DNA from 4 places in the Serratia sp. NCCP-200 genome. Region 2 is predicted to be linked to each of the others. Evidence: predicted binding sites of a transcription regulator. Region 2 holds the regulator's gene; each other region holds the start of a gene.
The links. Region 2 encodes CRP, which controls carbon source genes, mostly activating them, when cyclic AMP is high. Its sites were predicted from a motif close to ATGTGANNNNNNTCACAT; they were not measured.
Positions count from the first base shown of each region.

Region 1: cdd (cytidine deaminase) is a predicted target of CRP. The motif match lies at 3,716-3,733, and genes of this name have one in related genera.
Region 3: udp (uridine phosphorylase) is a predicted target of CRP. The motif match lies at 3,542-3,559, and genes of this name have one in related genera.
Region 4: aaeR (HTH-type transcriptional activator AaeR) is a predicted target of CRP. The motif match lies at 5,038-5,055, and genes of this name have one in related genera.

Region 1 covers NZ_BAAKUJ010000002.1:747,554-755,375, forward strand. The annotation lists gene sanA (outer membrane permeability protein SanA) at 1-753, opposite strand; gene AC6HVW_RS08825 (NAD-dependent malic enzyme) at 919-2,616, opposite strand; gene cdd (cytidine deaminase) at 2,774-3,658, opposite strand; gene AC6HVW_RS08835 (CidB/LrgB family autolysis modulator) at 3,795-4,490, opposite strand; gene AC6HVW_RS08840 (CidA/LrgA family protein) at 4,487-4,894, opposite strand; gene AC6HVW_RS08845 (MFS transporter) at 5,034-6,257, opposite strand; gene AC6HVW_RS08850 (sugar ABC transporter substrate-binding protein) at 6,393-7,466, opposite strand; gene AC6HVW_RS08855 (endonuclease domain-containing protein) at 7,695-7,822, shown strand, end outside.
Region 2 covers NZ_BAAKUJ010000007.1:171,138-178,959, forward strand. The annotation lists gene AC6HVW_RS21010 (aminodeoxychorismate synthase component II) at 72-647, shown strand; gene argD (bifunctional acetylornithine/succinyldiaminopimelate transaminase) at 742-1,959, shown strand; gene AC6HVW_RS21020 (YccS/YhfK family putative transporter) at 1,991-4,066, opposite strand; gene crp (cAMP-activated global transcriptional regulator CRP) at 4,123-4,755, opposite strand; gene AC6HVW_RS21030 (OsmC family protein) at 5,137-5,544, shown strand; gene AC6HVW_RS21035 (LysR substrate-binding domain-containing protein) at 5,547-6,455, opposite strand; gene AC6HVW_RS21040 (MFS transporter) at 6,648-7,822, shown strand, end outside.
Region 3 covers NZ_BAAKUJ010000006.1:321,059-328,880, forward strand. The annotation lists gene ptsP (phosphoenolpyruvate--protein phosphotransferase) at 1-1,593, shown strand, start outside; gene fsa (fructose-6-phosphate aldolase) at 1,645-2,310, shown strand; gene AC6HVW_RS20155 (dienelactone hydrolase family protein) at 2,543-3,379, opposite strand; gene udp (uridine phosphorylase) at 3,682-4,443, shown strand; gene AC6HVW_RS20165 (tyrosine-protein phosphatase) at 4,597-5,379, shown strand; gene AC6HVW_RS20170 (DedA family protein) at 5,466-5,996, shown strand; gene AC6HVW_RS20175 (histidine phosphatase family protein) at 6,288-7,070, shown strand; gene AC6HVW_RS20180 (OprD family outer membrane porin) at 7,179-7,822, shown strand, end outside.
Region 4 covers NZ_BAAKUJ010000004.1:337,068-344,889, forward strand. The annotation lists gene yjgA (ribosome biogenesis factor YjgA) at 81-629, shown strand; gene AC6HVW_RS16005 (barstar family protein) at 663-962, opposite strand; gene AC6HVW_RS16010 (ribonuclease) at 967-1,416, opposite strand; gene aaeB (p-hydroxybenzoic acid efflux pump subunit AaeB) at 1,623-3,599, opposite strand; gene aaeA (p-hydroxybenzoic acid efflux pump subunit AaeA) at 3,599-4,534, opposite strand; gene aaeX (p-hydroxybenzoic acid efflux pump operon protein AaeX) at 4,542-4,745, opposite strand; gene aaeR (HTH-type transcriptional activator AaeR) at 5,073-5,984, shown strand; gene AC6HVW_RS16035 (hypothetical protein) at 6,089-6,379, opposite strand; gene AC6HVW_RS16040 (acetamidase/formamidase family protein) at 6,393-7,295, shown strand; gene AC6HVW_RS16045 (APC family permease) at 7,306-7,822, shown strand, end outside.

The sequences.
Region 1 (7,822 bases), on a different contig from region 2:
TCAGCTCTTCTTTTGCTGCTGAGCCTTAATCTTTTCTGCCGCCAGCTTGTGCTCCAGCTCTACCAACTGCTCCGGCGACACCGCCGGATAACCCGGTGCATCTTCCGGCACCTTGTGCATCGCAGATATCGGGATTAATGGGCCAAGGAAGCGGGGCTCACGCTTGAGGATATACAGATCGGTCAGGGCACCCAGGCGGGCAAAGATCTCACGCACACGCACCGTCATCATATTTTTTGGCGAAGGTACCGCATAGCATTGCGCCTGGATACCCATATGCAGGGCGATAAATAGGGCGCGCTCGCAGTGGAAACGCTGGGTGATGATGATGAAGTCGTTGGTATCAAATACCTTGCGCGTACGGACGATGGAGTCGAGGGTACGGAAACCGGCATAGTCGAGCACGATATCGCTAGGCGCAACGCCAGCGGCCAGCAGATCGCGGCGCATGGTCATCGGTTCGTTGTAGCTTTGCTGGGCATTATCACCGCTCAGCAGCAGGTACTTCACCTTGCCGCTGTTATAGGCGTTGATCGCCCCTTGAATACGGTAGCGGTAATATTGGTTAAGCACTCCGGTACGGTAATATTTGGAGGTGCCAAGCACCACCCCCACCTGGCGGTGTGGTAGCGTTTGCATTTCTTCGTAAATGTAAGGCGCGGTTTTCCAGCTTATCCAGCGATCGAGCGCTATAGCCGACAGCATCAGCACCGAAATGATGATGAACAGGCTAATTATCAGGCGTTTCCACATGTTGATGCCTTGCGCGAACGAGGGCTAAAGTAAGACTCAAGGCTACTTTACCTGCCCGGCAGACGCAAGCAATGAGCCGTTTACCGCAGGTGTTACGCTGCATTTTTCAGCAAAATCTGGTCTTGGCGTGATAACCGGGCCTGACTAACAGGCCCGGTGAGGAACTTAGAACGAGGTACGCTTGTAGATACGATACTGCGGACGCCAGAAGTTATGCTCGATGGCTTTAGACAACGCCTCTTCCGACGTCACCACTGCTACACCCTGCAACTGAGCGGCTTTGCCCACTTCCATCGCGATGCATTTAGATACGCCCTGAATATCATCGATATTCGGCAGCAGTGCGCCGTGGCCGTCGGTAGCCAGCGGAGAACAGTCGGCCAGGGCACGGCTGGCGGCCATCAGCATGGCATCGGTGACCCGTTTTGCCCCTGCAGCCAATACGCCAAGGCCAATCCCCGGGAAGATATAGGAGTTGTTGCACTGGGCAATCGGGAACAGCTGGTCTTTATAGGTTACCGGTGAGAACGGGCTACCAGTGGCGACCAGTGCAGCACCGTCGGTCCAGTTGATGATATCTTCTGGCCGGGCTTCCACGCGAGAAGTTGGGTTGGACAGCGGCATCACGATCGGACGCGGGCAATGCTTGTGCATCTCACGGATCAGCTCTTCGGTAAACAGCCCCGGCTGGCCAGAGACGCCGATCAGCACGGTCGGCTTGGCGTTGCGCACCACTTCCAGCAGGGAGATCGCATCGCTCTCCACCTGCCATTGATCCAGATTGGCACTTTTCTGCACCAGCTTGCTCTGGAAATCGAGCAGGTTCGGCAGCTTATCCGTCAGCAGGCCAAAACGGTCAACCATAAACACGCGAGAGCGGGCTTCTTCTTCGCTCAACCCTTCAGATTTCATCTGGGCGATGATCTGTTCGGCAATCCCACAGCCTGCGGAACCTGCCCCCAGGAAGGCGACGGTTTGATCGCGCAGTTGGCTGCCAGCGGCACGGCTGGCGGCGATCAGGCTGCCCAGCGTCACTGCGGCGGTGCCTTGAATATCGTCGTTAAAGCAGCACAGCTCATCACGATAGCGATTAAGCAGCGGCGTGGCGTTATTTTGGGCAAAATCTTCAAACTGCAACAGCACGTTCGGCCAACGGCGTTTCACCGCCTGGATGAACTCTTCCACAAAGGCGTGATATTCGTCACCCGAAATACGTGGATGACGCCATCCCATATAGAGCGGATCGTTCAGGCGTTGCGGGTTGTTGGTGCCCACGTCCAGCACAACCGGCAAGGTATAGGCCGGGCTGATGCCGCCACAGGCGGTGTACAGAGAGAGCTTACCGATAGGAATACCCATGCCCCCGATGCCCTGGTCGCCCAGGCCAAGGATGCGTTCCCCGTCGGTGACCACAATCACCTTAACGTTCTGCTTGGTGGCGTTTTGCAGCATATCGTCGATGCGATCGCGGTTCGGGTAGGAGATAAACAGTCCACGTGCGCGGCGATAGATGTCAGAGAAATGCTCACAGGCTTCGCCCACGGTTGGCGTATAGATGATGGGCATCATCTCGCTCAGGTGCGAATCCAGCAGGCGATAGAACAGCGTTTCGTTGGTGTCCTGGATATTGCGCAGGTAGATGTGCTTGTCGTTATCGTTCTTGAAATCCTGATACTGACGGTAAGCGCGTTCCACCTGTTCTTCGATGGTTTCTATCGCTTCCGGCAGCAGGCCGTGCAGGTTGAAGTTACTGCGTTCTTCTTCGGAAAAGGCGCTGCCTTTGTTCAGCAACGGGAATTCCAACAGAATGGGGCCAGCGTAGGGGATGTAGAGAGGGCGTTTGCTTTCGTATTCCAGTTCCATCAGTTTCTACTCTTTGCCTAGGGTGAGCTTTATTTCTGCCGATCCTAAGATATCGGCAAAATATGTACAGCATTTGTTAGTAAATAATGAGGAATTGTCGCTTGTTGCTGGTTTTTTAGCCGGATTGCGGCGGAGCACGGTGGCTCCGCCTGAGGGATCAGAAGGTCACGCGTTGGACGTTTTCGCAGCCCAAGGCCGCCAGGGTGGCGCGGGTGGCATCCCACTGGGTCAGGATTGCGCCTTCCGATTCGGCCAATACGGCACGGCGTACTTTCTGGCAATCACCACCGGAGACATTCATCAGGATCAGTGCGGCCTGCAATGGCGGCAGGCTAGGGTTGAACGCGGCGTTTTCTGCATAGCGGCCAGCGTAAACCTTGCCGTCTTCGGCTTCCAGCGCTACGCCGCTATGGGCGGTGCTGTAAGGGGCATGGCTGCGGTTGGCGGCATCCAGGGCCGCTTTCGCCAGTTCATCATCCAGTGTCAGTTGGAAACCGTGATCGACCGGATCCATCAGCAACTCGCTGATTTGCAGATCTTTCGGGCCGAAGGAGTAAGGCAGGTAATCACCCAGCGTGGCGGTTGCCCGTGCAGGCAAGTGGATCTCCAACTCGGTGCCGCTGTTTAGCTCATTCATAAACTGGCGGCAGTGGCCGCAAGGCGAATAGTTGACGGTAACCGCGACCAGTTTGGCTTCGCCACGCAGCCAGGCATGCGTGACAGCGCACTGTTCCGCGTGCACGGTTTGTTGCATAGGCGCACCACGGAATTCCATGTTGCCACCAAAATACCAGTTGCCGCTGACGCCACGCGCCACCGCCCCAACGTGGAAATGCGAAATCGGCGTTAACGAGCAGGCCGCCGCCAATGGCAGCAGAGCAAAGGCCAGAGCATCGTCATCCAACCCGCACTGTTGCTTGATCGCCGCAATCTGCTCGGCCTTGAACATGGCTGCGAAATCAGGCGCATCTAAATAGGGCAGCAGGGCGGATTGCAAGGCCGTTGGCAATTCGCCGTAGGCAGTTTGAAAGCGCGAGTGCATAAGAAGTCTCTCTACAAGTTAACGGGTTAACATTCTAGGCAACCGGCCCACAATAAAGTGTGATTAATATCTATTTTTTAATGAAACAACTGCAATGAAACTTATAAATGCGAGACATCTCGCAGGTTTTTAGCCGTTAACCAAACAGCCGCAGCAGTATCGGGAACACGAACGGCGCGGTCAGCGAAGTGATAATCCCGCAGATAACCAGAGCCAGCGAACTGAATGCGCCCTGTTGGTAATCCATTTCTACGCAGCGTGCCGTACCCAACGCATGTGAGGCGGTCCCCATTGCCAAACCGCGCGATGAATTGGTGTTGATCCGCAACAGACTAAGCAGAGAATGGCCGAAAACCGCCCCCAGAATACCGACAAAAATCACGCACACCGCGCTGATGGCCGGGATGCCGCCAATCGACTCGGCTACCGCCATGGCTATTGGGGTCGTCACCGACTTTGGCAAGATCGAGGCGGCAATTTCAGGTTTGGCCCCCATCAGCAGGGCAATGGCACCGCCGCTGATCATCGCGGTCATGCTGCCAATAAAGCAGACGGTGATGATGGATTTCCAACGCGCGCGGATCTGATGGATCTGCTCGTATAGCGGAAAGGCAAGGGCGACCACCGCCGGTTGCAACAGATCGTTGAGGATTTTGCTGCCTTGAAAATAGCGTTCATAAGGAATGCCGGTCAGCAACAGCAGCGGGATAATCACCGCCATCGAGACCAATAATGGGTTCAGCAACGGCATGTTGAGCTTTTGCGCCAGCTTGCGTGCCGCGTAAAATACCACCAGGGTCAGCGGCAAGGACCACCAGATATTTTGCATCATTGTTCATCCTCCGCATTGTTTGCTTTACCGAGGATGGGACGCTCGCGATGGAAGTAATGTGAAGTATAGCCAACCACCACAAACACCAGCAGCGTACTGATCAGGCAAGACACGATCAGCGGAGCCAGATCGTCAACTATCTGGTCGTAATACTTCATGATGCCGACGCCGATTGGCACGAACAGCAGCACCATGTAGCGGATAAACAGATGGCAGCCAGGCTTGACCCATTTGGCTGGTAGAATTTGAGAGGAAAGCAGGGCAAACAGGATCAACATCCCGATAATGCTGCCGGGGATGGCGATCGGCAGCAGCGCCGCAATGGCGTTACCGGCGAACAGGCTGAGGTAGATCAGCACGATCGCCCTGACATATTTCCAACACAGGTTAAATAGGTTGCCCATAGTGCATTCTCGTTGATGTTGACGCATTCATCATACAATTAAACTGTGAGCTACGCCACAAAACGCATCATGAATTCTCGCTATGCCTATCATGCCATTTTGGCAAGATTGTGGCCCGCCTTAAGTGTAGCGGGCCAGGCTATTCAGCGCTGCTCAGGCTGGCAAGCGGCTTTTGCTGTTCCGCCAACCGATGGCCGAGGAAGAAGAACAGCAGGCTGAACAACGCGGCGGCGATCAACACCAGGAACATTACCGGCGGTGGCGCATAGCTCAGCAGGAAACCGCACATCACCGGGTTGATGGCTCCCCCCAGATTGCTTAGGCTCTGTACGCCGTAATAGCTGCCTTTCAGGTGCGGCGGGGCGATAAAGTCGATAAACATATATTCAACCGGAATGACGATGATTTCCCCCAGGGTGAAAATCGCCATGGCCAGCACCCATAGCCATATCGAAAGGCCTGCCAGCATAAAGCCGAGCAGCCCCAGGACGAAGAATAGCGTGCCCAGCATCAGCCAGCGCAGCATGTTGTCCTGGCGCATACCGCGGCTCAGCAGATACTGCAGGGCGATCACGATGCAGGCGTTGACGATCATCACCACGCCAATCACTTTGTAAGCAAATTCGGCATCGCTAACGAGGATCAGATACTGCGACAGATAGCCGGTAAATTGGCCAAACACCACCGCGCCTAACGTGCTGCCAAGAGTGAAATAAATCAGCCGCCGATCGCCGCGCAGCACATTCAACGTCTGGCGGAAGTTGAGAACCGACGGTGGAGTGTTGCCGGTGTCTTCTATCGGTGGCGATGGATAGCTTCGCAGGCGGAAGCTCAGGGTTATCACAGTCAGTAACGCCAACCCGCCGGACAGGTAGAACGGCAGCAGTGGGCTGTAACCGGCTACCATCACGCCCAATGATGAGCCGACGGCCCAGCCAACGTTCACCAGCGTATAGTTGATCGAGAAGGCCTTGATACGCTGGTTTACCGGCAACCAACTGGCAAAGCAGGCCTTGATGGCGATGCTGAGCACCGCATAGGCGGTATGTAAGATGGCCAGCACCAGGATAACGCCAGCGGGGTGCGAGACCCATGGGATAGCAAAAAAGCTCAGTGAAAATAGCAGGATGGCGAGCAGGATCAGTGGATTTTTATTAAAGCGATCGACCAGATAGCCGCCATAAAAGCTGCTGATGATGCCGATAGTCAGGCTGACGCCCAAGATAATCCCCACGCTTTTCGGCAGCAGGTGGAAATGCTCGGTCAGGTAAATGGTGATAAAGGGCAGCGTGACGCCACGGCCTATGGTCAGCACCAGCGAACTTGCCAGCAATATCTTAATCAGTGGGGGGAATCCCTTCATAACCAAACCTGTTGATGCATACAGTTATTACGTCAGTGCAACTACAGTAGCTTATTTTGAGGTGCTGAGAAGGGGCGAACGGAAAAATTGTTTAAAAAAAAGAGGCTACGTCTGTAGCCCCTCGGTAAAACAGCATTATTTGCCGGATTTGGCCTGCAGGGTGGCAAACCAGGGTTGGATGAAATCTTCACTGCTGCCCCAGCCTGGAATAATTTTACCTAGCGAGGCTACGTTGATTGGACCGGTCTGGCTGACCAGCAAGGCCTGTGGGATGGCCGCGGCTTTAAACTGATAGGTGGCAGGCGTTGGCTCACCCGCCAGCTTGTTGGCAATCAGTCGCAGGTTGACGGCTCCGATCAGCTTGGTATCTACCGCGACGCTGACCTTCCACGGGCTACCGGCTTCGCGCATCAATTGCAGATCCTGGTTGGAGATATCGATGCTGTAGAGCTTGATCTCGGTACGGCCATTTTCTTGCAGCGCCTTATAGGCTCCCTGGCTGAAGGCATCCCAGGTGCCCCAGATGGCATCAATTTTACCTTTCGGGTATTTGGCCAGCACCGCACCGACTTTATTGGCGGTATCGCCCTGGACGTCAGAGGAAACCGCCCCGATCGATTCCAACTCATGAATGCCTGGATTTTGCTTGAGCAATTGCTGGTAAGCGACCTGGCGGCGCTCCATCGGCGGGAAGCCTGCAACCCACAGCTTGATAATGTTGGCCTTACCGTCGAAGTCTTTGATCAACTGGCCGAAGGATTCATTGGCCAGCGAGGCATCATCCTGTTGGGAAACGGTGACGCCGGGGATCTCGCCGCTAACGTCGGTATCAAAGGCCGACACCGCGATACCTGCCGCAGCGATGCGCTTGACCAGATCGGTGGAATAGGGCGCGCGGCCCTGAGAAAGAATGATGCCGTCATATTTCTGGCTGATGGCCTGGTTAACGAAGTCCTGAAAACGCGCGTCATCGCCGTTGCTCAGGAAGGTATCGACCTTGAAACCGAGCTTGCGCCCCTCCTGGATTGCTCCGGCCAAAAACTGGGTGGTGTTGTCATCGGAACCCAGGTTACGGATCACCGCTACACGGATCTGCCCTTGATGCTGAGCAATAGCGTCAGGAACGGGGGCAAGCGTGGCTTCAGCGGCCAGCAGGGGCAGGCTGGTCAGCAGGCTGAGGGCGAGCAGTGAGGTCTTTATCGTTTTCATTATTGGCTCCGAAGCAGGTGAAGAGTACCCGGTAAAATTGGATGTTTAGATATCTTTCTGTCTAGACGTCTATTTGGTGCAATGCAGCATCATAACCAGATGCCTGGCAATTGGGAATCCGCAGGCTTATGAATTTTTCTCAGGTGATATAACGATTGGTTTGGATGGGGTGCGCAGTTTTGGCAGGAACCGGGAGATCGACGGTGCTGGTGGCGCTAATCTTGGCTGATGAAGAGTGCAATCACGCTGATTAAGGCGCGCCGTTTAAGATCTGATATGACAGAGGCAGAACAAGCTTTGTGGCTGCAGCTGCGCGATCGCCGCTTGGCGGGGTTTAAGTTCCGACGGCAATTTCC
Region 2 (7,822 bases):
AGATAAACTCGGCTATCTAGCTATTTGATACGGGCGACCGTAACGATCCTTCACACTAAGTTCATTTAAACATGCTGCTGCTGATCGATAACTACGACTCTTTTACCTACAACCTCTATCAGTACTTCTGCGAACTGGGTGCAGAAGTGCTGGTGAAGCGTAACGATGAACTGCAACTGGCCGATATTGAGCGGCTGGCACCGCAACATCTGGTGATATCCCCTGGCCCCTGTACGCCGAACGAGGCGGGCATCTCGCTGGCTGCCATTCGCCATTTTGCCGGCAAGTTGCCGATCCTTGGGGTCTGCCTAGGTCATCAGGCGTTGGGCCAGGCGTTTGGCGCCGACGTGGTTCGCGCTCGGGAGGTGATGCACGGCAAAACCTCTGCCATCCGCCATCATAATCTCGGCGTGTTCAAGGGATTGAATAATCCACTGACCGTCACCCGCTACCATTCACTGATCCTGGATGCTGCGACGTTGCCGGAGTGCTTTGAGGTGACCGCCTGGAGCGAACGTGACGGCGAACGGGATGAGATCATGGGGATCCGCCACCGGACGCTGGCGCTGGAGGGTGTGCAGTTCCACCCGGAGAGCATTCTCAGCGAACAGGGGCATCAACTGCTGGGTAATTTCCTTGGAAGTTAGCCGTTAGTGGTTTTTTAAGCTTGCCCTTGGTTGGTTTTTTATGCATATTTTGTGATTATATTTTCACTTGATAGTTAGCCGCCTGGAGCCAGTAATGACCGAAAAAACCGCAGTTACCCGCAGCACCTTTGATCAGGTTATCCTGCCTGTTTATGCACCCGCCCAGTTTGTGCCGGTGAAGGGCAAGGGGAGCCGCGTATGGGATCAGCAGGGGAAAGAGTATATCGACTTCTCTGGTGGCATCGCGGTGACTGCGTTGGGGCACTGCCATCCGGCACTGGTTGAGGCTCTAAAGCAGCAGGGCGAAACCCTGTGGCATACCAGCAACGTGTTCACCAATGAGCCCGCACTGCGCCTGGCCAGTAAATTGATCGCTGCCACCTTCGCCGACCGGGTGTTTTTCGCCAACTCAGGTGCGGAGGCTAACGAAGCGGCGTTCAAGCTCGCTCGTCATTACGCCATCACCCGTCATAGCCCGTATAAAACCAAGATTATCGCGTTTAATAACGCTTTCCATGGCCGTACGCTGTTCACCGTTTCCGTGGGCGGGCAGCCAAAATATTCCGACGGCTTTGGGCCGAAACCGGCCGATATCGTGCATGTACCTTTCAACGATCTGGCCGCGGTGAAAGCGGTGATGGACGATCACACCTGTGCGGTAGTGATGGAGCCTATTCAGGGTGAAGGGGGAATTACCGCAGCCGATCCTGTCTTCCTCAAGGGCGTACGTGAACTTTGCGACCAACATCAGGCGCTGCTGGTGTTTGATGAAGTGCAAAGCGGTATGGGCCGTAGCGGCAAGCTGTTTACCTATATGCATTACGGCATTACGCCAGACATCCTCACCACCGCTAAAGCGCTGGGCGGCGGTTTCCCGGTGAGCGCGATGCTGACCACCCAAGAGATCGCCTCGGTGATGCAGGTTGGCAACCACGGCACCACCTACGGCGGCAACCCACTGGCCTGTGCAGTGGCAGAGGCAGCGTTGGACGTGATCAATACGCCAGAGGTGCTAAGCGGGATTGAGCAGCGTCGTGGGCTGTTTGTTCAGGCTTTGCAGGAGATCGGTAAGAAATACGATGTGTTCAGCGATATTCGTGGCATGGGGCTGTTGATTGGCGCGGAACTGAAGGCGGGCTATCACGGTAAAGCGCGTGATTTCCTCACTGCCGCTGCTGCACGTGGTTTGATGATCCTCAATGCCGGGCCAAATGTGATCCGTTTTGCCCCTTCGTTGGTGGTTGAGCTGAAAGATATCGACGAAGGCATGGCGCTGTTCGAATTGGCCGTACAGGATGTGATTAACGGCTGATCAAGTCTGCGGGGCTGCGGTCCCGCTAACCTCAGCTTTCCCGCAGTTTGCGCTTCAGCCAGATCCCATGATGTGGGCGCTGGCGCCATGCCAATGACGAAATGGTATGCATCACGGTCAGGTGAGAAAGGATCCGCCGCAGATGGCGTTCCATCTCGGTAACCGGCATGTCCGGGTGCAGATCTGGCGGCTGCATGATGCTGTTGCTGGTACTCGGGCCGTCATATTCCAACCGCTGCTGACAACTCTGCAAGGCGATCTCACAGGTTTGCAGATACTCCTGCGCCAGCTTTGGCGTCAGCATATAGTGCTCGCGCGCCAGAATGGTCATCGCATTCAGGTGTTCAACAATAAACTGGTTATGGGTGATCCACAGCCGCATATCAGCCAGATAATTCGATTCGAACCCCGGTTCCTGCATCGCCTGATTGAGCGAGGTAAACAGGGCGTTATGTGCCTGATTGACCTGCATGCGCGTGTAGGCCAGTTCGCTGGGGTCGGGTTCCTGTTCTTCCAGCAAGAGTCGCAGTGCCGTCTGATCGTGCTCCAGAGCCTGATGGGCGTTTTTCCGCAGCAGGCCACTCTGCCACTGCGGCCATAGCCAGATCGTGCCGCCAAACACCAGTACGCAGCCGATAAGGGTATCGATCAGGCGGGGGACCAGGAAATGGGTACCGTTCAGCGCCAGGAGCTGCAAGGTGTAGACGGCGGTCACGGTGAAGCCCATCACCGCCAGCCCATAGTTTTTTCGCAGGATCAGATAGGCCGCCAGGGTGATGGCCAACATGATACTCAGCGTCACGCTTTCGGGCATCTGTAGTTGCAACAGCCCAGCGGCAATCACCAGCCCGGCCAACGTGCCGAGGGCACGGTGCTGGATCCTCACCCGCGTGGCGTTATAGCCGTTTTGGCTGACCAGCATGATGGTCAGCAAGATCCAATAGGGTTTTGGCAGGTTGAACAGCATGCCCAGGCTGCTGCCGGCCGCCAGAATGACCCCCAGCCTGGCGGCGTTGCGCAGGGCGTTGGATTTAAACGACAGATAGCTCACCACCGCAGGCCAGAAAGGCAGGCGTGACTGATTGGCCATCAGATTGCGGCGGTACAGTGGGTGCTGAGTGCGTAGCAGGCGCGCGATGCGGCTGAAGTGGTAATAGCAGAACTGGCCAACCGGGTTATCGGCGTGCTGTGAGGCCACTTTTTCCAGCGCTGCCAGCTCATTCTTCATGCTGAAACGCGCAGAGTGCCGATGATAGAGAATATCGTCGGCCATCACCCGCAGGCGCGTGGCGATCACTTGGGCGTTGCGGCGGATAATCGCTTCGGCCTGGCTTTGCTCCACCAGCTTTTGCACTTCTTCCGGCAGATGCAGGCTGACGGTGATGTGCTCTTGCAAATCGAGCGCCACCTGAAACGTACGCCGCAGGCGCTTTTGCTCTAGGTTATTGGCATGGGGCAGGAAATTAAGCTGTTGGTATAGCAGACTGATCAGGTCCATCACTTTCTGCTGGCGTTGCAACAGCGGCGGCAGGGCAGTTTCAGGATCGGTGTGCTGCGTCAGTAATGAGTATTTGGCTTCAAAATAGTCGGCCAACTGCATATACAGCTGGCTTAGGGATTCGCGCATCGGCTGCTCTTTCCACAGCTTGAACCAGGCCCAGGTAAACAGCCCGTACCAGGCGGTGCCGACGATATACAGCAAAGGGGCATGCCAGATTGGCACGGTGCCTACCATGCTGAGGGAAAAGATGGCGGCGACCAATGCGGCTGGTAGCAGGCGTGCGTGCAGCGGGCTGATCTCACCGCTGACGCCGAGCAACAGCGCCATTGCCAGCATCAGCAAGGGTAACGGCAGATCCCACAGCAGGGCTTGTTGCAGCAGAAGGCTGCTGAGTGCGAACAGGGAGCCGCCTACGACCAGGCGTTTGAAAAAGCGTTTGTGTGGCGTATCCAGCCCGGCAATGTTGCAGCAGGCGGGCACCAACGAGAACAGCATGCCGAGTTGCAGGTTGCCAATCAGTAAACCAAACGCCACCGGCAGGCACAACACCAGCGTTTGCCGCAGTGCGTAGTTGACTTCCGGGTGGTAGATCAGGCGGCGCCACATGGTTGGCTATTCAGCAGGTAAAGAAACGGCGCATTGCTGCACCGTTTCTCTGGGGATTAACGCGTACCGTACACGACAATGGTTTTGCCGTGCGCGGAGATCAGGTTTTGATCTTCGAGCATTTTCAAAATACGACCGACGGTTTCACGTGAGCAACCGACGATTTGGCCAATTTCCTGGCGGGTGATTTTGATCTGCATGCCGTCTGGGTGAGTCATGGCATCAGGCTGTTTTGCCAGGTTCAGCAAGGTCTGTGCAATGCGGCCGGTTACGTCAAGGAAGGCGAGGTTACCCACTTTCTCTGAGGTGACTTGCAGGCGGTTAGCCATCTGTGCGGACAGGCGCATCAGGATATCCGGGTTAACCTGGATCAGTTGGCGGAATTTCTTGTAGGAAATTTCAGCCACTTCACAGGCGGTTTTGGCCCGTACCCAGGCGCTACGCTCCTGGCCTTCTTCAAATAATCCTAGCTCGCCGATGAAATCCCCCTGGTTAAGGTAGGACAGGATCATCTCTTTGCCTTCTTCATCTTTAATCAGCACCGCGACGGAGCCTTTGACGATGTAGTAAAGCGTTTCGGCCTTTTCACCTTGGTGAATAAGCGTACTCTTCGATGGATATTTGTGGATATGGCAATGAGACAGGAACCATTCGAGAGTCGGGTCTGTTTGCGGTTTGCCGAGAACCATTCGCTGTTATCCTCTGTTGTTATCGCTGCCTTGTATCACAGGGGTCAGAGTTCCCTGTAAAACGTGCTTATAGCCCGGTGTTTTAATTGTGGCTATCAACAGGTTTTGAGGCGTGTTATAGAAATACGCTTGTGCTCTAGCATATTAACTTGCAGGGAGAGCTGCAAGCTACATTCTGTTAACAAACCAATATAGGGGCCTTTCCTTGGACATATCCCTGAAATCGGTGACCTGGAAAGAGTTATTGCGGCTCTGTTTGTAGCACAGAGTGAGGCGGGTGTCTTGTGTTGTCTCGCTTCAGCATGATTAGCGTCAGGTTACGTTGCCAGAATGTATGCGAAAGCGTACCCTGTTTTTAAGAAATTAACCGGAGTGTGTAACATGCAGGCAAGAGTTAAGTGGGTAGAAGGGCTGACATTCCTGGGTGAGTCTGCGTCTGGTCACCAGGTTTTGATGGATGGCAATGCTGGCGATAAAGCGCCAAGCCCGATGGAAATGGTGTTGATGTCCGTCGGCGGCTGTAGCGCCATCGATGTGGTGTCGATCCTGCAAAAAGGGCGTAACGATGTGCGTGACTGTGAGGTAAAACTGACCTCCGAGCGTCGTGAAGAAGCACCGCGTCTGTTTACCCATATCAACCTGCATTTTATCGTCACCGGCAAAGGGCTGACCGATAAGATTGTCGAGCGCGCGGTGGATCTTTCCGCCGAGAAATACTGCTCCGTCTCCTTGATGCTGGGTAAAGCCGCCAGCATTAGCCACAGCTTCGAAATCCGCGAAGTGGCCTGATCCTACCAAGGGTAGCGCAGGCAGTGGGCACGCAATAAATCAAGAAATCGCCGTGCCGTCACGGTTAGCGGCGATTTCTGTGAATACAGCACGCAATATTGCGCTTGTGGCAACGTGTCGATAGGCAATGCCACCAGCCGACGCTGCAAATAGAACGGTGCACTCATCGCCCGCGCCACGATAGTCAGATAATCCGCCTCCAGCACCATATTCAAGCCACAGGTCACAGAGTCCGAACGAATGGGCGAACGGCTCAATTGCTGATAGAAGGTGCCTAATACCGCACGCAACTGCTGGTAATAACCCATATCGGTTTCCGGTAATAACCACTTGGCCTCACGCAGTTCGTCCAACGAGGTGGCCTGCGCCAGTGGGTGCCCCTGGCGTGCGATAATGCAAAAAGAGGCGTTGAACAGCGGTTCACGCACCAGATCCTCCAGCGGAAGTTCCGGGCTGACGGTACCCACGGCAAAATCCAGGCGGCCTTCGCGCAATGCTGGCAGTAGCGTAGAAAGCTGCGCTTCGCGGATTAGGAGATTGGCCTGTGGAAACGGCTGTTTGAAGGCTTCGACCAGCTCCGGTAATACCGTCAGGGCGAGTAGCGAAGAGCAGCCAATGGCGACGTTACCTTGCGAATGCTGATTCAACTGCTGGATCTCGTCGGCGGCGCGCTGCAATTCCTCCAGGATCAACTGCATTCGCAGGGCGAAGGCGCGGCCGGTTTCGGTCAGCGTCATTCCCTGACTGCTGCGATTGATCAACTGGGTTTCCAGGATCTGTTCCAGTTCACGGATGGTGCGGCTCACCGCCGGTTGAGATTGCTCAAGCGCGCGTGCCGCCCCACGAATACTGCCGCTGCGGATCACCTGCTGGAAGACTTTCAACTGTTGTAACTTCGGTAAATAGCGCATTCCCCACCCTATCAATAAAAAGCATCACCCCTTACAAAATTGTATCTTATGCCGCTCGGCAAAAGGCGATAATTTCAGCACGCTGTTGTAAGTGACTGTTATTAAAACTATAAAGTGACCTGGATCACATTATTAAACTACGCCCGTCACGCTGGTGGGCAGCCTGGGTGATAACTTAAAGGAATATCGGCGATGAAAAATCGTTCGCTAATGATTTTTTTGCTGTTTGTGGGCTATGTCGTGGTGTACATCGATAAAACCGTGATGGGTTTTGCGCTGTTACCTATCGAACGCGAGTTCAATCTACAGCCGGAACAGCTGGGCTACATTACCGGGATGTTTTTCCTGGCGTATTCCCTGTTCCAGATACCGGCGGGCTGGCTCAATGACCGCTTTGGCTTTAAGAAAGTGCTGTGCAGTTCGTTACTGCTGCTGGGGGGATTTGCCCTGTGCTTCGGCATTCTGGGGTTCGGCCTGGGCCTGCTGGTGACGTTCCGCTTCCTGTCGGGTATTGGCCACTCCGGCTACCCGTGTTCCTGCGCCAAGGCAGTGGTGGCGAATTTCCCACTGGAACAGCGCACCTTCGCGCAGTCCATTCTGCTGTCTTCCGCCGGGTTGGCGATGACCGTCGGGCCGCTGGTCGCGGTCTATTGCCTGGATCACATCGGCTGGCGTGGGTCGTTCTCTGCGCTTGGCCTGTTGGCATTCGTGATTGCCGCCTGCATCTTGTGGCTGGTGCCCAATCCGCCACAGGTGGCGCCCGCCAAAGCTGGGGCAGCGGCAGCCAACTATAAGGCTCTACTGAAAAACCCAATCGTGCTGCTGCTGTTTGTGGCGATTTTCTGTATCAACATCCCGTCGTACGGCCTGATGGCCTGGCTGCCGAAATTCCTGGTACAGCAGCGCGGAATGCCGCTTGACGTCTCCAGCATGGTGGTGGCCGCCGGCGGTCTGGGGATCTGGATCTCCTCACTCGGCACCGGCTGGCTGGTCGGGCGCTACCTGCAAGGGCATGAGCCGTGGGTGATCTTCTTCAGTTCCCTGCTCAGCGCCTTGTGCATCTGGCTGGTGTTTACCAGCGAATCGGCTCTGACGGCCAGCCTGTTCTTGTTCCTGGGTTATATCTTCCTGATGGCCTCGTTCGTCACGGTGTTTACCTTGCCTATGAAGCGCTTGCCTACGGAAGTGATGGGGGCAGCGATGGGGCTGATTAACACCGGCGGCACCTTGGGTGGCTTTGTGGCCCCTATTGCCATGGGGTATCTGATCACCATCAGCCACAACTACATGACGACGTTTATCTTTTTGGCACTGGCTATGGTGGTTTCCGGGCTGGTGATCCTGCCATTGGCGGGCAAAGCACGCCA
Region 3 (7,822 bases), on a different contig from region 2:
ATCCTGGCGCGCTCCTTTAACATTCCAACCCTGGTTGGCGTTGATGCCGCCGCAATGCTGCCATATTTGAATCAATCGGTGCAGATCGACGGCGATCTTGGGCTGGTGGCCTGCGATCTCAGCGAACCGGTTCGTCGCTATTATCAGCAGGAGCAGTGGTTGAGCGAGCAGATCCGCAGCCAGCAAAGCGCCTATCTTGATCAACCGGGGCGTACGGCCGACGGTGTGCGGATGGAAGTTGCCGCCAATATCGCCCATGCGGTAGAAGCGGAGGCGGCCTTCAGCAACGGTGCAGAGGCAGTAGGCCTGTTCCGTACCGAAATGCTGTATATGGATCGCCTGACAGCGCCTTCTGAAGATGAGCTATACAACATTTACTGCCAGGCAGTGGAAGCCGCAGCAGGCAAGACGATCATCGTGCGTACCATGGATATCGGCGGCGACAAGCCGGTGGATTATCTGAACATCCCGGCCGAAAACAACCCGTTCCTCGGTTACCGGGCGGTGCGTATCTATCAGGAATTCCTGCCGCTGTTCCGCACCCAGCTACGCTCGATCCTGCGTGCTTCGGCACACGGTCCGCTGAAGATCATGATCCCGATGATCTCCTCAATGGAAGAGATCCTGTGGGTGAAGGATCAACTGGCCGAAGTGAAGCAATCGCTGCGTGCCGGGCAGATCCCGTTCGACGAAAAAATCCCGCTCGGCATCATGCTGGAAGTACCTTCGGTGCTGTTTATCATCGACCAGTGTTGTGAGGAGATCGACTTCTTCAGTATCGGCAGCAACGATCTGACGCAGTACCTGCTGGCGGTGGATCGTGATAATGCCAAGGTCATCAAGCACTACAACAGCCTGAACCCGGCGTTCCTGCGTGGGTTGGATCATGCGGTGCGTGAAGTGCACCGACATGGCAAATGGATCGGCCTGTGTGGCGAGCTGGGGGCGAAAGGTTCGGTGTTGCCACTGCTGGTGGGTATGGGGCTGGATGAGATCAGCATGAGCGCGCCTTCCATTGCCGCCACCAAAACCCGCCTGGCCAAGCTGGACAGCCGCGAATGCCGTTTGCTGCTCAACCGGGCCATGGCCTGCCGTACTTCGCTGGAAGTGGAACACCTGCTGGCCCAGTTCCGTATGGAGCAAAGTGATGCGCCGCTGATCACGCCGGAATGCATTGCCCTGGGGGCAGATTGGCGCAGCAAAGAAGAGGTGATCAAAGGGATGGCGGATAACCTGCTGCTGGCCGGGCGTTGCCGTTACCCACGTAACCTTGCCGCCGATTTGTGGGCGCGTGAGGCGGTATTCTCCACCGGCCTGGGCTTTGGCTTTGCCATTCCGCATACCAAATCTGAACATATTGAACAGTCCACCATCAGCGTGGCCAAGCTGGCGCAGCCGGTTGTTTGGGGCGATGAAGAGGCGCAGTTCGTGATCATGCTGACCCTTAATAAACATGCCGCCGGCGACCAGCATATGCGGATTTTCTCCAAGCTGGCGCGGCGCATCATGCATGAAGGTTTCCGTGACGCACTGGTAAACGCAGTGTCTGCCCAACAGGTAGAAGCGTTGCTGAAACAAGAGCTTGAACTGTAATCCATTTTTGGGCGCTGCGGCGCCCTTCATTTTTAGCCTTGAGGAGCAACTATGGAACTCTATCTGGATACTGCCGACATCAATGCGGTGAAACGTCTGGCACGTGTGTTGCCGTTGCAAGGGGTGACAACTAACCCGAGCATTGTGGCAGCGTCACGCACGTCGCTATGGGAAGTGCTGCCTGCTTTACGCGATATCATCGGTGGTGAAGGGAAGCTGTTTGCCCAGGTGATGGCGACCACGGCCGAGCAGATGGTTGAAGAGGCGGTCATGCTTCACCAGCGCGTTCCTGGCGTGGTGGTGAAAGTACCGGTGACGAGTGAAGGGCTGGCCGCGATCAAAATCCTGCAAGGCTTGGCTGTTCCAACGCTGGGGACGGCAGTGTATGGGGCAGCACAGGGGCTGCTTTCTGCCTTGGCAGGGGCGAAGTATGTGGCACCTTACGTCAACCGCGTGGATGCCCAGGGTGGCAATGGCATTGCTACCGTGCAGGAGTTACAGCACTTGTTAGAACTGCACGCCCCGCAGGCCAAGGTGCTGGCCGCCAGCTTCAAGACTCCACGTCAGGCACTGGAGTGCCTGTTGGCAGGTTGTGAAGCTATTACCTTACCGGTCGATGTCGCAGAGCAGTTTATCAGCGCCCCGGCGGTGCAGGCGGCGGTTGAGAAGTTCGAGCACGATTGGCACGGGGCGTTCGGCACTTTGTCACTGAGCTAAGATAAGACGCCCCTCACCCTAACCCTCTCCCACAGGGAGAGGGGACCGAAAGTGCCTCTATTTGATTAGGGTATTCGTCCTCGACATCAACCCTGCCATAGATTAACTCTTGTACCTGAACGCAGCACCGAACTGGCTCCCTCTCCCTACACAAAAGCCCATGACATCCTCAGTTTGTACATTGGGAGAGGGTTGGGGTGAGGGGAGATTGGTGACACACTGCCCCTGACGATTACTTCACACCTGCCACGCCATGCTGGCTGAACCAGGCCAACATGCGCTGCCAACCGTCGGCGGAAGCCTCCGCGTTATAGCTTGGCCGGTAATCGGCGTGGAAAGCGTGACCCGCTTCTGGATACACCACGATTTCCGCATCGGCATTGGCTGCACGGATCGCCTGGCGCATGGTTTCCACCGTTTCCTGCGGAATGCTGCCATCCTGGCCACCGTATAGCCCAAGTACCGGCGCCGAAAGATCGGTGGCGATATCAACCGGATGCTTCGGCGAATTCAAGGTTTTCTCCCCCACTAGCTTACCGTACCAGGCCACTGCCGCTTTCAGCTGCGGATTATGCGCGGCATACAGCCAGGTGATGCGACCGCCCCAGCAGAAACCGGTGATCGCCAACTTGCCGGCATCGCCGCCGTGGCGCGTTGCCCAATGCGCAGCGTGATCCAGATCGGCCAATACCTGGCTGTCAGGCACCTTGCTGACCAGCTTTTGCATCAGCTCGCTGATTTCGCTGTACTCTCTGGCATCGCCTTGGCGGAAATAGAGTTCTGGAGCGATAGCCAGATAACCCTGCTTGGCCAGGCGGCGGCACAGATCCTGAATGTGCTCATGCACGCCAAAGATTTCCTGCACGACCAGCACAATGGGGAACGGCCCTTGATGATGGGCCGGTTTGGCGATATAGGCTGGCAGATCGTCCCCCTGCGAAGGGATGGTGGTTTCCCCCACGTGTATATCCTGCACATCGGTCAGAATGGTTGAGGTGGCCAACGGTGCGACGGCAGGGGTAAATCCCCCTTTGGCCTGTTTTAACGTCATTTGTTGTTCTGTTTTCATTGATTGCAGGCTCCATGCGTTAGAGAAAAAGCGCGGCAGTTAACTATAGGCAGATTAGCGCTTATTAGCATCGCATGGCGAATTTTCGCGCAGGATAGCATTGGCTGCTCAGACAGCAACTTGGTATAAACTGAGTGGAGATTAAGCGTGTCAGGGTTTTTTATGTGATTTAAATCACAAAAATAATGTAGATGAATTTCTGTTTCTTTATTCAAAGTGATGATCATCACGAAATTTAACAGCGATTGTCAGTAGAATCTCTGTTTGTTCCTCCCAAAAACCGTATCCATGAGGAGTCCCCCATGTCTCAGTCTGACGTTTTCCACCTCGGTCTCACTAAAAACGATCTGCAAGGCGCTACATTGGCCATCGTCCCTGGCGATCCGCAGCGTGTTGAGAAAATTGCCAAGCTGATGGAAAACCCGGTTCACCTGGCTTCCCACCGCGAATTTACTTCTTGGCGTGCAGAACTGGATGGCAAGGCAGTGATCGTGTGCTCAACCGGTATCGGTGGCCCGTCTACCTCGATCGCCGTTGAAGAGTTGGCACAGCTGGGTATCCGTACCTTCCTGCGTATCGGCACGACCGGTGCCATTCAGGCCAATATCAACGTGGGCGACGTGCTGGTGACAACCGCTGCTGTGCGCCTCGACGGTGCCAGCTTGCACTTTGCCCCAATGGAATTCCCGGCAGTGGCGGACTTTGCCTGTACCACTGCGCTGGTTGAAGCCGCCAAGGCCAGCGGTGCTACCACGCATATCGGCGTAACCGCCTCTTCCGATACCTTCTACCCAGGTCAGGAACGTTACGACACCTATTCCGGCCGTGTGGTCAGCCGCTTTAAAGGCTCGATGGAAGAGTGGCAGTCGATGGGCGTGATGAACTATGAAATGGAATCCGCCACCCTGCTGACCATGTGCGCCAGCCAGGGCCTGCGTGCAGGGATGGTTGCCGGTGTGATCGTTAACCGCACCCAGCAAGAGATCCCGAATGCGGAAACCATGAAGAAGACTGAAAGCCAGGCGGTGCAAATCGTCGTTGAGGCTGCTCGCCGTCTGCTGTAATCCCCGTTAAAAGCGGGCCGTTTGACGGCCCGTTTCTCCTTCTGTTACGGTTATCCCCCTCTGCGTCATGCTGCTGGCCTTCTGTTGTCTGTGTTTGCCGATTGCTGGCTGATGTGGCGGCATATCTCGAGACAATCAATGTAAGGACGTCTTATGACCGCTCAGATCCTGCTCCATCCTTCACTTGCGCCGTTAGACGGCGGCATCAACTTCCGCGATTTAGGCGGCAACAGCGTGGCCGATGGCCGCCGTATCAAACGCGGGCTGCTGTTTCGTTCCGGCGCTCTGGATCGCTTGAGTGAAAACGACTGTAGCTACCTGGCTCAGATGCCAATGCGTTCGGTGCTGGATTACCGCGACTTCGACGAAGTGCAGGCTAAACCTGACGTGCTATGGTCGGGAGCCGACTATTACCACGTGCCGGCCAACCCGCTCAGCAGCGAAGTGAATGCCAACCTTGAAAAACTCACCGACGAAACGCTGGCCAAGTTTGATGCCCGGGCCTTTATGCTGGAGCTGTACCGCCGCCTGCCGTTCAATAACGCCGCCTATAGCCAACTGGCGCAGCTGCTGGCTCAGCCTGAAGGCGGTGCGATTGTGCAGCACTGTGCGGTAGGCAAAGACCGTACCGGAGTTGGTTCGGCGATGGTACTGCTGGCGCTGGGCGCGGATGAGGCTACGGTAATGGAAGATTATCTGCTGACGGAAACCACGCTGGCGAGCTACCGTGAACACATGCTGGATCAGATCTCCAGCCGCCTGAACGACGCCTCGGTGGCGCAGTTTGCCTATGTGCTCAGCGCACGTGAAGAGTTCCTGGCGACTGCGTTGGGTTGCATTCATGAGCAATATGGCTCCACCAACCGTTGGTTGGAGGCCGAATATGGGCTGGGGCAAAGCCAGCTCGAGACGTTGCAGGCGCTCTATCTGGAATAACGGCGCCATGTTTAACCGGAGTTTAGCCAGTGAGGTAGGGTACTGCGTATCCTTGAGGCCGGATCCGTTCTCAAAAGGAGCAGGTTATGAACCTCAATGACGTGATTAACTGGGTTAGCGAAACAGTGCGCCAGCATGAAGCCTGGGCGATGCCGATCGTCTTCTTTCTGGCGTTTGGCGAGTCGCTGGCATTCCTCTCGTTGTTGTTGCCTGCCACGGTTATTCTGCTGGGGTTGGGGGCGTTGATTGGCGAGAGCGGCATTGCCTTCTGGCCGATCTGGGCTGCCGCTGCCGCCGGTGCCTTCTTTGGTGACTGGCTCTCTTATTGGGTCGGCTATCACTATCAGGGGCGCGTCGCCCATATGTGGCCGCTGTCACGCAATCCACAGCTGTTGGTGCGTGGCCATGCGTTTTTTGAGCGCTGGGGCGTGCTGGGCATCTTCTTTGGGCGTTTCTTCGGGCCGTTGCGAGCCGTGGTACCGCTGGTGGGGGGGATCTGTGCCATGCCGCAAACCGCGTTCCAGATTGCTAATGTGGCCTCGGCAATGGTCTGGGCCTTCGGCATCCTGGCGCCAGGCGCCTTTGGTATCAAATGGTTTACCCAGTGGATGGCATGAACCGGTGCCTTGCCAATAACCTCATATTTTAATTATTCCGCGTCACAGTGAGAATTCGATCACGAATTTATCCTTAACCAGCGTTTTTAAATTCCCTTATTTTTTTAACAGTGTTATTTTCCCAATAAGTGGATTGTTACTGTGAATAAACAGGCAAAACCCAAACCCGTTGACGAACCAATGTCATGGGTTTGGGTTTTTTTTCGCCCTTATTTTGGCAAATGATCTGCCGATGATTAAAAAAATTAACCTATAGGCGTTATTTTGTTCACTAAGGAAAAATTAATGAAAATTAAAACCTGGCTACTGGCCTCCGTACTCGCCGTTTCCTCTGCTGCGGCCTTCAACGTAACTGCCGCGCAAAGCGACAGCGTCGATATCTATTTTGCTCGCCACGGTAAAACGCTGCTCAATACCTACGATCGCGTGCAGGGCTGGGCTGACTCACCGCTGACACCGGCCGGGATCGAAACCGCGCGCTATCTGGGTGCCGGGTTGAAGGGGATCCCTTTCGATAGCTTCTACACCAGCGACGCTGGCCGCCAGCGTGAAACGATGCAGGTGATCCTCAAGGAAATGGGCAAGTCGGACGCCAAGGTCACGGAACTGACCGACCTGCGCGAAATGTTCTTCGGCGGTTTTGAAGGGCGTGCTAATGCAGAGATGGCCGACGCTGCTGCCAAGAAGCTGGGCCTGGCCTCTGGTGGCGAGATGTTCAAGCAAATGGGCGAAGGCAAGATCAGCCTGATCCCAATGGTGGATGCCATCACGCAAAGCGATGATAAGCAAGAGGCGGAAAGTGCGCAGCAGGTCAAAACCCGTATGCAACGAGCCTTGCATACCATGGTGCAGAATGCGGTGAAGAATGGGGATAAAAACATTCTGGCGGTCTCTTCCGGGCTCTCGATGCAGATGATGATTTCCGATATGACCGATAATCCGAACAAAAATAAGCCACTGACTAATGCGGCCGTCGTCAAGATGACTTATAAAGACGGAAAATATACCGTAACCGATATTGGCGATATGACTTATGTCGCTAAAGGGAAAGCGTTACTAAATAAAGCACCTTGATTATTACCCAATAAAAATAACCCACCCTTTTGGCTCGGGGATATTATCTGGGGCGATAGCATATCGCCTCGGCAGGGATTTTCTATACCTTTTTCGGGGATAACAATAATGAAACGTTCTGCTTTAAGCTGTCTGGTCGCTATTTCGCTATTCTCAACCGCGGCCCAGGCCAGTGTTGATGACGTCCTGAATTCGCCCTTTTTCAGCGACAGCCACGCTGAATTGTCGCTGAAAAACTACTGGAAGTACCTCAAGGAAGATGCCGCCAATCCAAAAGAGGTGCATAACGCCTGGGGGCAAGGGTTGGCGCTGGGCTATCAGTCCGGCTATCTGGCGGACTTTATCGGCGTTAATCTCGATTACTACAGCGCGGTAAAGCTGGGTGCCAGTGATTACTTCAATACTCGTGGGGTGCTGTACAACAACGGCCCCGGCAACAGCAAAGAGAATGCTGCTGGCTACAGCAAGGTGGGCCAGCGCTATATCAAGCTGAAAGGCGACGTGGGCGGCGCGGCGCTGAATGCGCAGGCAGGCTGGCAGATGTTGCGTAACTACGGCGTGATTTCCACCTCCACTCGCCTGTCGCCTACGACTTACCTGGGTTGGTCCGGTGGCGTAGCCGGTGCCGGGCTCTCTTTGCGCGGCGCGTATATTGAACGTTCTATGGATCGTAACTCCCCTGACAGCCTGCGCTTGCAGACCAACGATGGCCGCTATATCAACCATCTTGCCAGCGCGGAGTTGGGCTATGA
Region 4 (7,822 bases), on a different contig from region 2:
TGAGTCTAACAGGAACCGCGTGGAATTTCGCATAAAGCCGGCAACCTGTTAGGATTAGCCTCTTTTTAACGGAGCCTACCATGAACAAACAGCCTGAAGACTGGCTCGACGAAGTCCCGGAGAACGAAAACGAGGACGATGACGAGATTATCTGGGTCAGTAAAAGTGAAATTAAACGTGATGCCGAAGCGCTGAAAGACCTGGGAACCGAACTGGTTGAACTGGGTAAAAACGCCTTGGAACGCATCCCGCTGGATGAAGATCTGCGTGCCGCCATCGAACTGGCGCAGAAGATCAAGAAAGAAGGCCGCCGCCGCCAGATCCAACTGATCGGTAAAATGCTGCGTGCTCGCGATGTCGAACCGATCCAGACCGCGCTCGACAAGCTGAAGAATCGCCATAACCAACAGGTTTCGCTGTTCCACAAGCTGGAAGCGCTGCGCGATCGCCTGGTAGCAGAAGGTGATGACGCGATCCCGTCCGTGCTGGATCTGTATCCACAGGCCGATCGCCAACAGTTGCGCGCCCTGATACGTAACGCACAGAAAGAGCAGGCCGCTAACAAGCCGCCAAAATCATTCCGCCAAATCTTCCAGTACTTGCGAGAGCTGGCAGAGGCACAACAGTGATTGTCAGCGGCATCGCTGCGGGATGGACCCCGTTCATCCCCGCTGATGCGTCGCTGTGCTGCTCGTTTCACGGATATTGAACCGCAGGTTGCCCTCCAGCTCTTCCTCCGCTTCTTCAAACAACAGAATAATGGCACCAAAGCGGCGTTTGCTGCGGGCGTTGAGATTGAGAAATTCAATCTCGACCGGCAGGCTGATGTCGCCGGTCACCACGTCCCACAGCGCGTCCAGGTTGGCGCCAAATCCTTCACCCAGTGCAAACCGCTCGGCAAAGTGGCGATAGAACGCTGGCAAGTCCGCTATCTGGTTAAAATCGAACTCTATTTTCCCCATCGGCTCACTCCATCCGCATGAAGTTCTTATAATGGTCGCGTGTGACATAAATCAGACCGTCACTGGAATACAACAGCCGATCGGCACCGCGTCGGCCGCATTGGTAGTTGATATCCGCTTCGCGCCATACCCGGTTGTTGGCGGTCGGTAATTGCCCTTCACGGTTGGAAAAACGGTCGCCGCCAATGGCCTTGCCCGGCAATACCTTGCACAGATTACCGTCACGCGCATCCCAACCCTGCTCACGAGCCTGTTTTTTGGTGATGTAGTAATCAGGCAGGCGCTGGTGCTGTTGCACGTAGCTGACCACCCGCTGCTGCTGCGTCAGTTGTTCAATACTCTCTGCCGCCGGGGTCGAATCGTTGGTCAGAGCCCGATCGCCATCCCCTTGCAGCGCACTGAATCCCGCCACCAGCAAAGCAATCAACATCGCAATAAGCGTACGTTTATTCATACCGTCCCTGCATATATAGCAAAAATTAATGAATCAAAGATGACCAAGATGTAACCATTTCGCATCCAAAAGGCCTGACGCCCGAGCAAAAACCGCAATTGATACAGAATTATTATGGTTTGTGAGGCCTTCCTGCATGCATTTTAGCCCCCGTAGTCGGGGGACGTAAACCTTGCAGTATAGCCTTTGGCGGGAAAGTGAAGATATCAATCAATCAGCGCATGACGGTAGCGATGCAGCATATCGGCCAGGCGTTTTACCGGCCCGGTGACGCTAAGCGGAGCGAGGTTATCCACCAGCTTTTGTTGATATTCATTCATCTCTTTGAGTAACCGATCGTAGTAGTAAGCCCGCTTCACATCGTTCTTGGCGGTGACCACGTGGTCGGCGGTGCTGCGGATCTGCTTGTGGAACACCGAAAGCTCTTCCCGCTCCGGGATCTCGGTCATCTGCATCCGCTGGTGGGCAATAATCAGGTTGAGCGCCAGCCGGTATTTGGCAATGTCGTTCGGGAACATCATCAGCAGCTGGTTCAGGCGCTGATAGAGCGCAGGCAGATGGTTTTCCTTACGGCGCGCCGCCTTGGTGGTCAACGCCGAAACGGCGCTGCTGACCAACTGATTCATCAACGTGCGGCCGGTACGTTCACGTGAGGTATCACGGATCAGGAACAGCACGATCATCGCCACAAAGCAGCCGATAATCTGGCCGATGGCGCTGTCGATAAACGAGGAGACATGGAAACTCATCGGATTGCTTAACACGATGATGTTAATAGTACTCGCCAGGGTGCCTAGCGATCCCAAACGGCGTTTCTGCACTTCGATACCGATGACAAAGGACATGATGCCCATGCTCAGACACAACAAGAACATGCTTTGCTGGGTTTCCGGCAGAATAAACATATAAAACAGCGCACCGAGCGGCAACGCCACCAGCACGCCCAGCAGGAAGTCGAGCGCCATCATTTTTGGATTTGGCGTACGCATCGCCAATGCGGTCACGACGGCGATCATCACCATACAACCGCTGCCGGACGTCCAGCCGGTCCACAGCCAGAACAGGCAGCCTATTGAGGTCGCCGCCCAGGCTCGCAGCCCGTTGATCATGGCATGGTGGCCTTCCGCCGACGGCCTCTTCACCACCACTTCCCCGGCCAGTATCTCGTTTTCTACCGCGTTGATGCCGCTGTTGGTATGCACGCCTTTTGCCACCAGCAGATAGCGCGTCGCTGCGCCCACCCAGCCGGTGACCGTTTGCAGATGTTCATCGCTACGGTTGGTTGCCAGCACCTGGCGCACCAGCTTCAGACGTTTATGCACTTCCTGCGCGGTTTCCGCTGGAACCATCAGCAGCTCGCGGATATTTTCCTTCACCGCATCCGGGTGATTGAGCAAAATCAGGTAGGTTTCACAGGCCTGGGTGATCAACGTCAGCGAAAGCGTATGTAACGCATGCAAGCGGCTGTTAACCCGCTGCCAACGCGATGATTCCAACATCAGGTTGCTGCGCATCCCGTGGATGGCGGTGGTGCTTTTAACCAGATCGCTCCAGGCGCGGTCGATATCTTCCTTGCCGGCATCGCTGATACACATTTGCATCAGCTTGTACTGCCCCACCAGCAGTTGATCCACCGCACGATCGATATCCTGTTTGATCGAACGCGGGGAAAACAGCAGGTCGGCCAGTACCGCACTGAGAATACCGAGCACGATCTCGCTACAGCGCTCTACAGCGAACTGTGGCGCGTCCAACAGTGAGGTTGTGGTGTTTGTAGTGGCTGCGGAGGTGACGATGATAATCAGCGCCGTGTAGCCCGCCAGCCCCCAGGCATAAGAGTTTTCGACCTTCACCAGCGAGGAGATCCAGGTACAGACCCCCAGCCAGACGCAGCAAAGCATCAGCATCACCACCGGCGCACGGGCACAGGTAACGATAATCAGCAAGCCGACAAAGCAGCCGATAAAGGTGCCGATAATACGCAGCCAGCCACGATAGCGGATCGCGCCAGAGAAAGGTTCGCCCCCGGCGGCAAAGGCCGGGCCGGCAGCCACAATGGCCGCAGTCAGCACCGACCAGCGCGGGGTTTCCAGATTGAGGTGAAAACCGACAAACAGGGCGAAGACGATCGCAAAGCTGAGCTTGCAGGCAAACCGCAGCCGCAGAAAGGTTGGGCTGTTCATTAGCCGAACTCACGCAACCGATGCATCAGCCGGATAAACGGCGAGCCGCTGTCGATGCTGCGATCGTTCTTGCCGGTTATGACCACGGTCGCGGTGGTACCCGCCGGGTAAGAGTGTTGCTGATCTTTCTCATCGAGGATGATTTTCACCGGCACGCGCTGTGCCAGACGCACCCACTCCAGATTGCTGTCGATCGACGCCAGCCCCTTGCTGTTTGGGGTGCTGCTGCTGTTATTCACCGCCGCGGCCAGGCTATCGACGGTGCCGTGCATAATGCGGTTGCTGCCCAGCGGGGTGATCTCGGCACGATCGCCTTTGCTCAACCCTTCAAGCTTGGTTTCTTCCAGATAGGCGATGACATAGAAACTGTTTTTCTTCACCAGCGCCACCGCTGTAGAACCACGGGTGATAAATTCCCCTGCGTGGACGTTCAGGTTGGTGACCCAACCGTCTGCTGGCGCACGCACCGTGGTTCGTTCCAGATCCAACTGCGCCAGATCGCGCACGGCGATCGCCTTGGCCAACTGATGCTGCACGGTTTGCAGCACGTTATTGGATTGGTCGATCTCTTCTTGTGACATCGCCTGGATCCCCAAGCGCACACGGCGGCCCGCTTCACGCTTCTTCTCGGCCGCCAGCGTCTGATAATAGGCCACATCGGCGTTGGCTTCGGCCAGTGCCTGTTGGTAACGTGGCTGGTCGATCACCATCAGGATCTGGCCCTGTTTCACCAACTGGTTGTCGGTGATCGGCACGTCGGTCAGCAAACCGCTGACGTCCGGGGCAATCGCCACCACGTCGGCGGTGAATTTGGCATCACGCGTCCAAGGCGATTCGGTGTAAAACGCCCACGCCTTGAACACGGCAATGGCCGCCAACAGAACCAGCAGCAAGGTGATGGCGATGCGGAGTATTTTTAATGACAAAGTTTTCACAGCAGCCTCAAACGAAAAGACACGAAATCAGATAAAACAAACAGCAATACAGCGCGGTATTGAACAACGCCGGATGCCAGACAAAATCGTAAATCCCGGTCGGCTGCAACAGGCGGCGTATGACGAAGAACAGGGCCAACGACGCTAACAGCTCAAAAAATACCGGTGGGAACGACAGTCCAAAAATGACCATAACCGGAAGCAAACTCATCACTTTATCCTTAATTGTTTACTACACCGGGGGTTTTCCCTGCTGATTTCACATTCCATTTACATTCTAGCGCACGGACGCCAAACGTTATGATCTGGTAGTTGACCAGGCCATAAACCTGAAAAAAGGTTAAGCTAACAGCAGGCTTCCGCGAGAGGGAATGTATGGATAACCGGAGGGATCGTGCGGCCACGGCAGTAAACCGCGACATAGCTGACCACGCTCAAGCGTTCAGAAGATCTTTACACCCGACGCGTTATATTAGCCTGCTTACTATCAACTCATCTATAATCTGTGATCTAAATCACTTTTAAGCCAGAGTGAACAATGGAAAGACTAAAACGGATGTCCGTGTTTGCCAAAGTCGTTGAATGTGGGTCATTTACCGCGGCAGCACGCCAGCTCGACATGAGCGTTTCATCCATCAGCCAGACAGTGTCCAAACTGGAAAATGATCTACAGGTGAAGCTGCTTAACCGCAGCACGCGCAGTATCGGCCTGACCGAAGCCGGTAAAATCTACTATCAGGGCTGCCGCCGCATGTTGCAGGAAGCCGCCGAGGTTCATGAGCAGCTTTATGCGCTGAACAATACGCCCATTGGCACGCTGCGCATCGGCAGTTCGTCCACTATGGCGCAAAACGTCCTGGCGACCATGACCGCCGATATGCTGCAAGAGTATCCTGGTTTGACGGTTAATCTGGTCACCGGCATTCCGGCCCCGGATCTGATTGCCGACGGCCTGGACGTAGTGATCCGCACCGGCGAACTGCAGGATTCCAGCCTGTTTTCCAAACGTCTGGGCTCGATGCCGATGGTGGTCTGCGCCGCTAAAAGCTACCTGACTCAACACGGGACACCGCAAAAACCGGCGGATATGGTGAATTTTTCCTGGTTGGAATACAGCGTACGGCCCGACAGTGAGTTTGAATTGATGGCTCCCGAAGGCATCAGTACGCGTATTTCCCCGCAGGGGCGCTTCGTGACCAACGATTCACAAACCATGATCCGTTGGCTCAAGGCCGGGGCCGGGATTGCCTATGCGCCACTGATGTGGGTCATCGAAGAGATCAAACGCGGCGAGATTGAGATCCTGTTCAAGCGCTACCATTCAGAACCCCGCCCGGTTTACGCACTGTACACCGAGAAGGACAAGCTGCCGCTCAAGGTGCAGGTGTGTATTAATTATCTGACGGAATACTTTAAACGCGTGGCGGAAGTGTATCAGGGCTATCGCTGAGGCTCCCCTTTATCCCTGGAGTTCACTCCAGGGTAATAAGTTTGCTCTAGCTGATATATAGCGTTTACTGCTATAAAAACGGTTAATCATTTTATTAATGCTAATTATCGAAAGTATTTACCTTCATTTGATTCCCATTCTCTACTGAGAACTCTGCTGTATTCATTCGGCTTAACCGATCGGTTATGCGGAAATTTCCGCCATAGTTGCGGGTAATAAACCACCGCGATAATTGTTTGAAGCATATCCTGCCAATCCAACCAAAATGCCCATTCTGCTACCCCTTTCGCATGCTTGCTTACGCCCCTGCGGGTGTGATTTATTGATGAATTGGCGCAGGTGCGCCCAATTATCATTATCGCCATAAATAATAAAAACCAGGCTTCATTATTCATTATAGGAATCACCATGGAAAAGATCTCACGTACGCACGTGGTATATGCCATGTCGCGCGATAACGCCCCTGTGGCCACCGTTGCCAGCGGCAGCGACGTTTGTTTTGAAACCTGTGACTGCTTCGAAGATCAAATCGCCTCTGAACAGGCCGCCTTCACCGAACTGGACTGGAGCCGCATCAACCCGGCTACCGGGCCGGTTTACGTGCAGGATGCGAACCCCGGCGATGTGTTACGGGTAGAGATTAAACGTATTACCCCAACCAGCCATCAGGCAGTCATGGTCACCGCTCCAGGCCTGGGCGTCATTGGCGATGAGCTGCAACAGCCACAGATCCGCACCGTGCCGCTGGAAGACGGCTTCGCCCTGCTGCCTGGCGGCGTGCGTTGGCCGTTAAAACCAATGATCGGCGTAATTGGCGTCGCCCCAGCCGAAGATCCGATCCCCTGCGGCACTCCAGATGCCCACGGCGGCAACATGGACTGCAAAATCATCACCGAAGGCTGCACGCTGTGGCTGCCGGTTAACGTTCCCGGTGCGCTGTTTGCGCTCGGCGATCTGCATGCCGCAATGGGCGATGGTGAAGTCTCGGTATGCGGGCTGGAAATTCCCGGCGAAGTGGTGGTGAACCTGAGCGTAGTCAAAAACCGCGCGCTGCCCACCCCGATGATGAGCACCATTGATACGCTCTATACCCTGGCATCCGCCAAAACGCTGGACGAAGCGGCCGAATTGGCAACCCGCAATATGGCACACTTCGTGGCGGACTATAGCCAGGTCTCGCTGGCCGACGCCATCAATCTGCTGAGCATCACTGGCGATCTGCAAATCTGTCAGGTGGTCGATCCGCTGAAAACCTGCCGTTTCGCGCTGCCACGCAGCGTTGCCGAGCAGTTAAACCTCCAGTTGGATTAGGGATAGCGCCATGTCTGTAGAACAATTTGGTTATAAGCAGGAACTGCACCGTACCCTCACCCTGAAAGATCTGGTGATTTACGGCATGATCTTTATGGTGCCGATCGCGCCGTTTGGCGTGTTTGGCTACGTGTGGGAAGGCGCACAGGGCATGGTGGCGCTGGCCTATCTGATCGGCATGGTGGCGATGTTCTTCACCGCCATGAGCTACTGGTCAATGTCCCGTGCTTTCCCGGTTTCCGGCTCGGTCTATGCCTATGCCCAGCGCGGCATCCATGAAACCGTCGGCTTCTTTGCCGGTTGGCTGATCCTGCTCGATTACATCCTGGTGCCGTCGTTGCTGTATATCGTCAGCGCGGCGGCGCTCGGCCCGATCCTGCCAGAAGTACCCGCCTGGGTGTGGATCGTGACCTTTATCGTGATCAACAGTGCGATCAACCTGGTGGGGATCCAGTTCACCGCCAAGGCCAACCGCTACATCCTGGTGGCGGAGATCGTGATCCTGACCATCTTTGTGGTAATGGGCC